3 regions of the Pseudomonas sp. KK18 genome follow, and region 1 is predicted to be linked to each of the others. Evidence: riboswitches for the same ligand, from Rfam matches in the RefSeq annotation. Region 1 holds a riboswitch; each other region holds the start of a gene.
The links. A riboswitch is a leader RNA that binds a small molecule or an ion and turns the genes downstream of it on or off. The one in region 1 is predicted to bind cobalamin.
Positions count from the first base shown of each region.

Region 2: linked by a shared signal. The riboswitch ahead of V6607_RS18435 (CbtB-domain containing protein) and the one ahead of V6607_RS19110 (CbtB domain-containing protein) in region 1 are both predicted to bind cobalamin.
Region 3: linked by a shared signal. The riboswitch ahead of V6607_RS13525 (TonB-dependent receptor) and the one ahead of V6607_RS19110 (CbtB domain-containing protein) in region 1 are both predicted to bind cobalamin.

Region 1 is NZ_CP146605.1:4,226,336-4,229,971, reverse strand. It holds gene V6607_RS19125 (LysR family transcriptional regulator) at 1-97, opposite strand, end outside; gene V6607_RS19120 (DUF4865 family protein) at 190-744, shown strand; gene V6607_RS19115 (CbtA family protein) at 785-1,513, opposite strand; gene V6607_RS19110 (CbtB domain-containing protein) at 1,529-1,741, opposite strand; cobalamin riboswitch at 1,773-1,912, opposite strand; gene V6607_RS19105 (histidine phosphatase family protein) at 1,940-2,503, shown strand; gene cobF (precorrin-6A synthase (deacetylating)) at 2,562-3,317, shown strand; gene V6607_RS19095 (dienelactone hydrolase family protein) at 3,330-3,636, shown strand, end outside.
Region 2 is NZ_CP146605.1:4,070,568-4,074,203, reverse strand. It holds gene cobM (precorrin-4 C(11)-methyltransferase) at 400-1,146, opposite strand; gene V6607_RS18445 (cobalamin biosynthesis protein) at 1,230-1,622, opposite strand; gene V6607_RS18440 (CbtA family protein) at 1,619-2,317, opposite strand; gene V6607_RS18435 (CbtB-domain containing protein) at 2,329-2,517, opposite strand; cobalamin riboswitch at 2,614-2,830, opposite strand; gene fabF (beta-ketoacyl-ACP synthase II) at 2,867-3,636, opposite strand, start outside.
Region 3 is NZ_CP146605.1:2,976,052-2,979,687, reverse strand. It holds gene imuA (translesion DNA synthesis-associated protein ImuA) at 1-463, opposite strand, end outside; gene lexA (transcriptional repressor LexA) at 463-1,080, opposite strand; cobalamin riboswitch at 1,182-1,389, shown strand; gene V6607_RS13525 (TonB-dependent receptor) at 1,483-3,417, shown strand; gene V6607_RS13520 ((2Fe-2S) ferredoxin domain-containing protein) at 3,429-3,636, shown strand, end outside.

The DNA of each region.
Region 1 (3,636 bases):
CCAGTGCCTGGGCCGCGCGGGTGAAACTGGCGAAATCGGCGACCAGGACGAAGGCGTGCACGGTGTCGATATCCAGCGGCTTGAGTGCGTCGGTCATTTCAATTCCTTATCACACCTATATCCGGTGATATCTTGCTGAAATCATTGGCGCTGCGCAAGCTGGACACTCATCTGAACAGGAGCGCCATGATGTTTGCCAAACAGTATTCACACCGCTTGCCAGCCGATTACGACATGGGTGTCATCCGTGAGCGGGCCGCTCGCCTGGGGCCGTTGTGGGATCATGCCGAGGGTTTGCTGTTCAAGGCGTTTATCGCCCAGGAGAGAGGGCAGGGGCCGGGGGTGGGTAACCTGTATTCGTCGGTTTATCTGTGGTCGGATCCTTTGCAGGCTGCGGATTTCTTGCTCGGCGAGCGCTTCCAGAAGGTCCTCGACAGTTTTGGCCAGCCGCACATTGAGTCCTGGTTACCGCTGGATGTGCAGCGAGGTCCGGCGCAAGACGCCTTGAGCCTGTATCGGGAGGAGTGGGCGCTGGCGCCGGGGGCGGACCGCGGGCAAATCCTCGCCGCAGAAAAGGCCCGCAACCAGCAGCTCGCGGACAGCAGCGATAACTTCGCGGTGTTTCTGGCGCTGGATGTGCAGGCGTGGAAGCTGGTGCGAATTACCTTGTCGGCCAAGGCGCTGGATGTGAACCATCCGGGCAATGGCTACGAGGTGTTCTACCTGGCGCGGCCCGGGGTGTGAATGCCGGTAGCCGCCGATTCGTCGGCGGCTACCTGTACCGTCAGGAGTTGAGACGCGCCTGAGGCTGGCTCAGCTTGCGCTCGGCCACGGCGCCGAACACCAGGCCCAGGGTGGTCCACAGCACCAGTTGAATCCCCAGGGAGGCCACGCGGAATTTCCACAGCAACACTGCCGAGAACTGTTCCGGCACTTCGTTGATGGTCGGGAACAAGCTGCCGGCCACCGACACGATCACGATATACAGCGCCACACCGAGGATCGCGCCTGCCCATAGGCCACGGCTGGCAATCAGCTTGCGCGCCGCGTTGATCGCAATCACCGCAGCCGCCACCGACACCAGCAGCATCAGGAAGAACAGCTTGGTGCGTTGCGCGATGGTGGCCGGGTCGCCCACCGATGGCGGGTTGGCCGGATACTTCAGCCCCGGCACCACGATGATCGTCACAAACGCCGCCAATGCCAGCAGCGCTGCCAAGCCACGGGGGCCGACCTTGCCGATGCGGCCCAGGGAGTAGGCGAACACCAGGGCGAAAATGCCACCCAGGGAGACGCTGTACACCACCACGCCGGTGAACAGGCCGAAGGTACTTTGTACTTCGCGGCTCACCAGTTCCTCTTCCGGCGCGTCGCCGTGCATCTGTGCCATCTGATCTTCGAAGGCGATGGCCTTGTCGATCTGCGGCTCACCAAAAGTCTTGGCGAAGCCGAAGGCCAGGATGCCGGCGAGCAGGCCCACCAGCATCCCGCGAACGAGTAAATGTCCTGTCATGTCGTCACGCTCCAATCAATGGCAGGGGAAACCCAGCAGGTGGCGACCGTCATGCACAAACTCATGCACGTACATGCCTTTGAACACGGCCGTCGCGCCTTGCTCGGCGCCGACGAAGTAAATCGCGAGCAACAGCAGCAGGCCGCCGAAGATCGCCCAGGGCAGGATTTCGCCCAGGGGAATGGACGGTATTGAAACGTCGGAGCCAGTTGCAGCGGTATAAGCCATGAGAACCTCCAGGGATGACGCGTCCCGAAATGGATAGCGAGTTGGCTGAAACAGGGTCTGGCTTACGGCTAAAAGGCCGAATACAGTGGCGCGACCGCGCCGGCATTGAACCGGCTTCCTGTTGCAGAATAGTTGAAACATGTTGAAACAACTTCGCAAGTCTACGCTGACTGCACCTTAAAACCAGAGCGATTTGTCATGCAGGCCACCCGTTTGACCCTTGTTGCCCACGCCAGCACCCGTGCCCAGAAACAGGCACGCTTTGCGCTGGATGAGTCGGTGGAGATGGACTGGCAGCAGGCGGCGCTTTCCCAGGGGCAACGCTTCAAGCGTGCACCCCGGGTGCTGTGCGGCCCGGAGGCGCGGACCCGGCAGACGGCGGCGCTGTTTGCCGACGATGCTTTGGTTGAAACAGCCCTGCGCGATTGTGATTTTGGCCGCTGGCAAGGGTTGGCGATCGAGGAGGTTCAGCAGGCCGAACCCGAAGCGCTTCAGGCCTGGTTGACCGACAGCACCTCGGCGCCCCACGGCGGCGAGTCGGTAGTGCAACTGTGTGAGCGGATAGGACAGTGGTTGCAGTCCCTCGAGCAATCCCCGGGGCATGTCGTGGCGGTGACGCATCCATTTGTGATCCGCGCAGCGCTGCTGCATGTCATGCAATGCCCACCCGCCATGTTCAACCTGATCGACGTGGAACCGCTGTCATCCACCGAGTTGCGATTCAATGGGCGTTGGCGCCTGCGCCTGGAAACTCACGCCTGACGTCCCGAACATGGCAAAATCCGTTCCCCGCACCGAGACCACCCATGAAGACTTTCCCATGAAACGCATCCTGATCATCGGCATTGGCGCCGGCAACCCTGACTACATCACGATGCAGGCGGTCAAGGCGCTAAACCGCACCGACGTGTTTTTCCTGATGGACAAGGGCCAGAGCAAGGACAAGCTGATCGACCTGCGCCGGGAAATCTGCGAGACCTACATCACCGATCACGCCTACCGCTTTGTCGAGGCCGATTGCCCCGAGCGGGTGCGCGGTGATATCGACTACACCACCGCCGTGAAGGACCTGAACCGCGACAAGCAGCAGACCTTCGAACGGATGATCAATGAAGAAATGGCCGACGGCGAAGTGGGCGCATTCCTGGCCTGGGGCGACCCCGCACTGTACGACAGCACCATTCGTATCCTGCAGGCGATCCTCGCCAGCGGCAGCTGCGAATTCGAGTTTGAAGTGATCCCCGGGATCACCAGCGTCCAGGCGTTGGCGGCGCAGCACAAAGTGCCGCTGAACCGCATCGGTCGCTCCATCGAAATCACCACCGGGCGCCGGTTGGCGGCGGGGCAGGCGAGTGATGCCGACACCCTGGTTGTCATGCTCGATGCCGAAGATTCCTACCGCACCGTGGCCGATCAGGACCTGGATATCTACTGGGGCGCCTACCTGGGCACACCGGATGAAATCCTGATCAGCGGCAAAGTGGCCGAGGTTGCCGAAGAGATTGAACGTGTGCGCAAGGCGGCGCGCCAGGCCAATGGCTGGATCATGGATACCTATTTGTTGCGCAAACCCTAGAGGTTGATGCTCATGCTCAAACTGATTGCCCTGACGGTGGCGCTGTTTACCGGCGCCGCACAGGCCGAAGACGTATTGCACACCGACCTGCCGCTGCCTTACCTGGAGCAGACCCAAAGCGATGCGCGCAACGAGCCGCTGGTGATCTTCCTGCACGGTTATGGCAGTGACGAGGCCGACCTGTTCGGGCTCAAGGACCGCTTGCCGTCGACCTGGACCTACCTGTCTGCACGGGCACCGATGCCGGTGGAGGGCGGTGGTTATCGCTGGTTTCGCAAGAAGCCGGGCGATGGCGATTTTGATGGCGAGACCGCCGACC
Region 2 (3,636 bases), 160 kb from region 1:
CGACCTTCGCGAGCAAGCCCGCTCCCACATTTTTTGGACCGTGCCCGCTTCAGATTTTGATTTTGCTCTTCAACACTCAAGCCGGCCGGTAGGCCGCTGTGCTCTTGATCTGCTTTTGATCTTGATCTTGGGCGCCCCGTTAACCACGCTGGCCGAACGCAGGCTTTGGAGCGTGGGTAACCTGGCAGGACGCCAGGTTAGCCGTCCTGGGCCAGGGATGGCCCATGACGGCGGCCCACGGTCCAAAGCCGGAGTGAGGGCACACCGAGCCTAGGCGAGGTGCCGAGTGGTGGGGCAAGAGCGTTTTGCTTACTTTTGCGCTGTTCAAAAGTGAGCCGCTGTAAGAGCGGAACCATAAGCCGCCGTTACCTAAACAACGGATATGTACCCCATCCCCCCTCAGGGCCGATACAAATGCGCATGCCCCGCACGATACAACGACGACTCACCAAAACTGTCACTGGCCAAAACCCGACCCACCAGAATCAACGCCGTACGCCGAAACCCCTTGGCTGCCACCTTCCCGGCAATATCCGCCAGCGTACCAATGGCCCAATCCTGATCCGGCCAGGTCGCCCGATGCACCACCGCAATCGGACAATCCTCCCCATAGTGAGGCACCAACTCAGCCACGATCTTCTCCAGATGATTCACCCCCAGGTGAATCGCCATGGTCGTCCCATGCTGCGCCAGGCTACTGAACACCTCACCCTCAGGCATCGCCGTCTTATCCGCATACCGCGTCAAAATTACACTCTGTGCAATGTCCGGCAATGTCAGCTCAGCCTCTAACAATGCCGCACAAGCCGCCACCGCCGTCACCCCGGGAATGATCTGAAACCCAATCCCAAGCTCCCGCAAAAGCCGAATCTGCTCCCCAATCGCCCCGTACAAACTCGGATCCCCGGAATGCACCCGCGCCACATCCTGGCCTTTCCCATGGGCCGTCTTGATCAGCTCGATGATCTGCTCCAGATGCAACTCGGCACTGTTAACCACCAACTCCGCCTGATGCCCCTCAAGCACCGCCGCCGGCACCAGCGAACCGGCATAGATGATCACCGGGCAACTGCGAATCAGCCGCTGCCCCTTGACCGTGATCAATTCCGGGTCACCTGGGCCTGCGCCGATGAAAAAGACAGTCATGGATTCATTCCTGTGAAAAAAAGCACGCGAGCAGCCCTCCAGATGAAGATTGCTCATGATCAAAGCTGACGATTATCGGGAATTCAGCCGGCGCAAGCCAATGCAAAGGTGGCCTGGGCGGTTTTTTCGCGGGTGATCAGCAGGGTGGCAGGGCTTTGAGACAGCTGTTCTGCCAGGGCCAGGGCGGCACTTTCAGCAATGCCGTAGCAGCCGGTATGAGCAAAAACCGTCTCGGACTTATGGCTCAGTCGATCTTCATAGGGCGCCAATTGCTCCGCACTGAAAAATACCAACGGCAAATCCAGAACCTGAGCCAGTGCCAGCAACCCCGGCTCATCCCGCTTGCGATCAAGACTGGCCAACGCAGTGATGCGCTGACGCTCAATGCCACCCTCGGCGAGGGCGGCGTTGAACAGTTCACGCAGGATGTCGACAGAACAACCCCGCTGACACCCCAGGCCAACCGCCAGGATCATGCCGAATACTGACCATCACGGTTACGGCGAAACAGCCAGGCACTGATCAAGCCCAGCGCCAGCCAGAAGGCAACGTTGGTCAACTGCGAGGCGATCTTGAATTGAGCTTCCAGAGCCTCCGGCGCCAGCATCGAGTGGACTTCCGGCTGTGGTGCGCCAATCACATGGGGCACAGCCAGGATCGCCACGCCCAGGATTTTCAGCAGCCAGTTACGACCGAACACGATCAGCGCGATACCGGCCGCGGTAGAGGCGGCAGTGCCGATCCACCAGATTTGCCGTTGCGCCAGGTCTGCCGCCGCAGTCCCCGGCAATTCAGGCGGCAAGCCCAGGGTCGGCGCCAACACAAAGGTGGCGTAACCGGCCAGGCCCCATAGCAGGCCTTGGGCCGTACGGGTCGGTGCACGCAAGGTGTACAGACCCGCAAGCATCAGGGCAAAACCTACGGCGACCACCAGGTTACCGCCCGTAGTCGACAGCACACGCTGCCAGCCATCTTCCGGCTCCCAGGCTTCAGCGTCGTGGGTGTGGGCCGTGGCTTCGGCATGTTCATGCACTTCGGTCGCGGCCGGGGCGTTTTCGAAGGTCTCCGCCTGCAGGATCAGCGGGGCAACCCAGAAGCTTTGCAGCAAGGTCAGCAGCAAGGCGGCCAGGAGGCCGGTGAAACCTGCGGTTTGAGCAATACGCTTGATCATGTCGGCAGGTCTCAGTGGCAAGGGAACGCAGCGCTGTGGCGGGTATCGTGGGCGGCGTTGTGCACCGCTTCGATGTGCGAGAAACCGGCGAAATACACCAGGCACGCGCCGAGGATCGACGCGCTGATGGCGGCAGTCAGGCGTTGGCTCAGGGTGGCGGTGGTGCTGGCGGTAGAGGCGGTGCTGCTGATGATCGACATGGCGCGTCCCTTCAGGGTTTCAGGGTGACACGAGCGCATGAAAACCCCGCGAGCCAGGCACGCAGGGTTCTGAACAGCGCCCGCCCACCGCGGGTTTGTTATCTGATTTTTTCGGGCCGGTCTCCGGGCTTGCGAGGGGCCTGGGCCTTGAAAGCATCACCTTCCCATGCCGTAGAGGCACAGTGGTTTTGATGCTTCACTCGCTTACCGTTGCGGGGGCAGCACCGGACTCGTCACGCCCTTGAGTAAAGGAACATGACTCACCGGTTTCCCGTTTCACCCTGTGAAGGGCACCCGAAACAAGATGTGTAGGAGAGCATGGGCGGGCGATGGGCGTCAAATCGCCGGGTTATTGCCAGCGTTTGAACAGCACGCTGGCATTCACGCCGCCGAATCCAAACCCATTGGAAATCGCGTATTCAATCGGCAACGACCGGGCTTGGCCTCGGACCATATCCAGTCCTTCGGCAGCGGGGGCCGGGTTGTCCAGATTGAGGGTCGCCGGGGCAATCTGGTCGCGCAGGGCGAGCACGGTGAAGATCGCCTCGATCCCGCCCGCTGCGCCCAGTAAGTGGCCAGTCGCCGACTTCGTTGCGCTGATAGCCACACTGGAATCGGCTCCGAACAGCGTATTGATCGCTGCCAGTTCGCCGTTGTCGCCTACGGGGGTCGACGTGGCATGGGCGTTCAAGTGCTGGATCTGTGCGGCGCTGATTCCGGCCTGCGCGATCGCCAATTCCATTGCCCTGCGTGCACCCGAGCCATCTTCCGGGCCCGAGGTCATGTGATAGGCGTCGGCGCTGGTGCCGTAGCCCACCAGCTCTGCGATAGGCGTCGCCCCACGAGCCAATGCATGCTCCAGTTCCTCGATCACCAACAGTCCGGCACCTTCGCCCATCACAAACCCGTCGCGGCCTTGATCAAACGGGCGGGAAGCCAATGCCGGCGTGTCGTTGTAATCGCTGGACAGCGCACGCGCCGCAGCAAAACCGCCGAGGCTGACCCGGTGGATGCAGGCTTCGGCGCCGCCACACACGGCGATGTCGATTTCGCCGGCACGGATCATTCGCGCAGCATCACCAATCGCCTGTACGCCGGCGGCGCAGGCAGTGACGGGGG
Region 3 (3,636 bases), 1.3 Mb from region 1:
GGGTCTGGCCGGTTTCCGCCGCCACCTGCAAGCGGCGCAAGGCGCGGTCATCGGCCCTGCGCGGCCAGCACAGCACCGCGCCACAACTGCCGGAACGCAGGCATTGCTCCACTGCCCACAAGGCATCGCGTTCATCGGCCTGGATCACTGACAGCTGGCGCACATCCACCCCGGCGTTTTGCCAGGCGTGGGGGTACGGCGTGTAGGGCGGCGCCACCAGCACGATGCGCTCACCGGCCGCCGCCAACCGTGCCAGGGTCGGCCACACCAACTGCAACTCGCCCACGCCCTCCTTGGCCATCAGGATTTCGCTCAACGCCGCTTCCGGCCAGCCACCGCTGGGCAGCACCGCATCCAGGGCCGCAAGCCCGGTGGGATGGAAGCTGGCCGGCGGCGCGGCGGGCCGGCCTTTCCAGACCCGGCCGCCATTGAACAGCGAGTCCAGTGCAACGACGGCGCCCATCAGCCTTGCCTCACCAGGCCGCAGAACACCCCTTCGATGGCCAGGTCCTGATCGGGCCGCACCACGATGGGTTGATAGGCGGGGTTGCGCGCCAGCAGGCGCACGCGCTCGCCCACGTGTTCGAAACGTTTGATGGTGACTTCACCGTCCAGGCGCGCTACCACGATCTGCCCGTTCAAGGCCTCGGCACTGCGGCGTACGCCTACCAGGTCGCCATCGAGGATGCCGTCTTCGATCATCGAATCGCCCTGCACCCGCAGCAGGTAATCCGGGGTTTTCGCGAACATGCCCGGGTCGAGCAATAGACGGTTGTGCACTTCGGCATCGGCGCCAATGGGCAAACCGGCGGCCACCCGGCCGAGCACCGGAATATCCAGCAGCTCCGGCCGCGCCGGTTGATTGAGCAGGCGGATGCCGCGCGCCTGGTTGGGGTTGACCTCGATAAAGCCGCCCTCGGTCAGCGCCAGCACATGCTTGCGCGCCACGCTGCGGGAGGCAAAGCCGAACGCCTCGGCGATCTCGGCGAGGCTGGGGGACTGGCCTTGCTGCGCGATACGGTCGCGGATAAAGGTCAGGATGGCGGTACGGCGGGGCGTTAGATTCGTCATGGAGTACATTTGTACTCCTGTGGGAATTTTCTGGCAATATCCGTCAGTCGCTTCCCATGCAGCCACCAGAAAAGTCCCCGCCAAGTTGACGAACGGTCTTTCGAATGTTCAGATGCCGGCCTGTTTCAGGTGCCTCATGCCGCCGTGCATGGGGTGAAACGGGAAACCGGTGCCGCTCTTTTCGAGCCAGTCCGGTGCTGCCCCCGCAACGGTAGACGCGTGACCCCTTCGACACACCACTGTGGCCTGCGCGCCATGGGAAGGTGAAGGTGTCCATACGCGTGAGCCCGGAGACCGGCCTGGAATTCTGTTTGGCAAAATCCTGCGGTGGGCGGGCATGGGCCGGTATTGGCGTGTGCTCGGTGCCTACTCGTGCGTGCTTTTCGCGAAAGATACTTTTCCGAGAAGACTATGATTCGACCTTACAATACTTCCGTGCTCAGCCTGCTGCTCGGCTGCCTGTTCAGCCCCCTGCTGCTGGCCGACGACCCTCCCCTTGAGCTCAAGCAGCAGATCATTTCCGCACCGTCGGTGGAATCCACCACCGTGGCCGACATGGCCCAGTACGGCAGCAAGGTCGAGATCGTCACCCGCGAACAGATCGAACGCGCCGGCCCCGCCGCCGATGTGTCGCGCGTGATGCAGATGTTCATCCCCGGCCTGTACGTGGCACCCAAGAATGGCCCGTTCGACTACGGCACTTATTCCCTGCTGGGTGGGCGCAACGACGACACGCTGATCCTGCTGGACGGCGTGCGCCTGAACAACCGCCTGTACGGCGGCCTGTACCTGGACACCCTGCCCGCCAACGCCATCGAGCGCATCGAAGTGCTCAAGGGTGGCCAGAGCCTGCTGTTCGGCACCCAGGCGGTGTCGGGGGTGATCAACATCGTTACCCGCAGCCCGCAAACCCGCGAGGCGTCCGGCGAGGTGAACCTGGGCGCAGACACCTTCGGCGGCACCACCGGCGATGCCCGGGTCGAGAAGATCTTCAACAACGGTTTTGGCGACCTCGGCTTGCTGGCCTACGTCAGCCGCAACGTCTCCGAGGGCTACCAGCCGTTTCGCAACCGCGACATGAAAAACGTAAGCGACAAGAAACGCTCCTACGAAGTCACCACCTTCGGCACCAAGGCGATCCAGTCGTTTGGCGATGACACGCGCCTTGAGCTGTTTTACCAGTACGCCGACGCCAACCTCGATTTCGCCCGGCCGGTGGACAACCACAAGACCACCAACGACCGCGTACAACAAATCGCCACGGCCACCTTCGAGCAAACCCTCAACGAGCGCCTGAGCTACTTCGTCAAAGGGCATATCAACGATTGGGACACGCGCTATACCCGCATCAACAATATCGAAGGCGGCGGCACCCGGGCCATCAACCACAACGACTACTGGGGCTTCACCGACTGGGGCGTGCAGGCCGAAGGCAAGGCCGTACTGCCCGGCGAGCACGTGCTGGTATTCGGGTCCGATAACCAGTGGTTCAAGGGCCAGGACGATGTATTGATCATCGACGACAACAAGGCCCAGGCCCACGCGCTGTACACCCAACTGCGCCCGAATATCGAAGCCCTGCCGAACTGGCACCCGAGCATCGGCGTACGCCACGAAGCCATGAGCGGCGGCGACAGCGCCACCGTCGGCATGCTCACTTCGCTCTACGACCTCAACGACAACTGGGCCCTGCGCGGCCAATACGGCACTGCCTACAAACTGCCGAATGCCGAGCAACTGTTCGTCAACGAAGACGATGAGAAAGGCAACCGCAACCTCAAGCCGGAGAAGAGCCGCAACGCCGAACTGGGCGTCGACTACAAGGGCAGCCTGCTGGCCCGGGACTTCAGCGCCAGCGTCACGCTGTTCAAACGCAAGATCACCGACCTGATCACCCTGGACGATATCCAGTGGGTCAACGGCCAGGGGCAGATCCAGATGCGTGGTTTCGAGGCCGACGCCAAGCTGCAGCTCAATGAACAATGGAGCGTGCAGGCCGACATGACCCGCAACCTCACCGAGTCCCGTGCGGGTGTCACCATCAACGATATCCCGGGCTTCTTCGCCCGCTCGCGGGTCGGCTATGAATCGGCGGACCGCCTGTGGGGCGCCGGCACCGCCGTGCGTTACATCGGCGATATCGTCAGCTCGAAAAAGGTCGAATACGGCAACTACACCGTGGTGGATGCCGACGCCTATCGCTATCTCGACAACGCCCACCAACACCGCGTGAGCCTGCTGGTAGAGAACCTGTTCGACCGCGATTACGTCACCAGCCGCGCCAGCAACGTCGACAACCTCGGGCGGCCGTTCACCTCCGAAGTACGCTACACGTATCGCTTCTGATGAGTACGCCCGTGGAAACTCATCCGGACTGGTCCCATGTGCCTGACCACGCCCGTCACGTGTTCCTGTGCACTGGCCCACGCTGTACGCAGCGTGGCGCGCTGCAACTGTGGAAAACCCTGCGCCGCCACCTGCTGCAACACGACTGCATCGAAATGCCTGGCGGCGTACTGTTGACCCGCACCCACTGCCAGTTCCCGTGCAACCTGGGGCCGATCG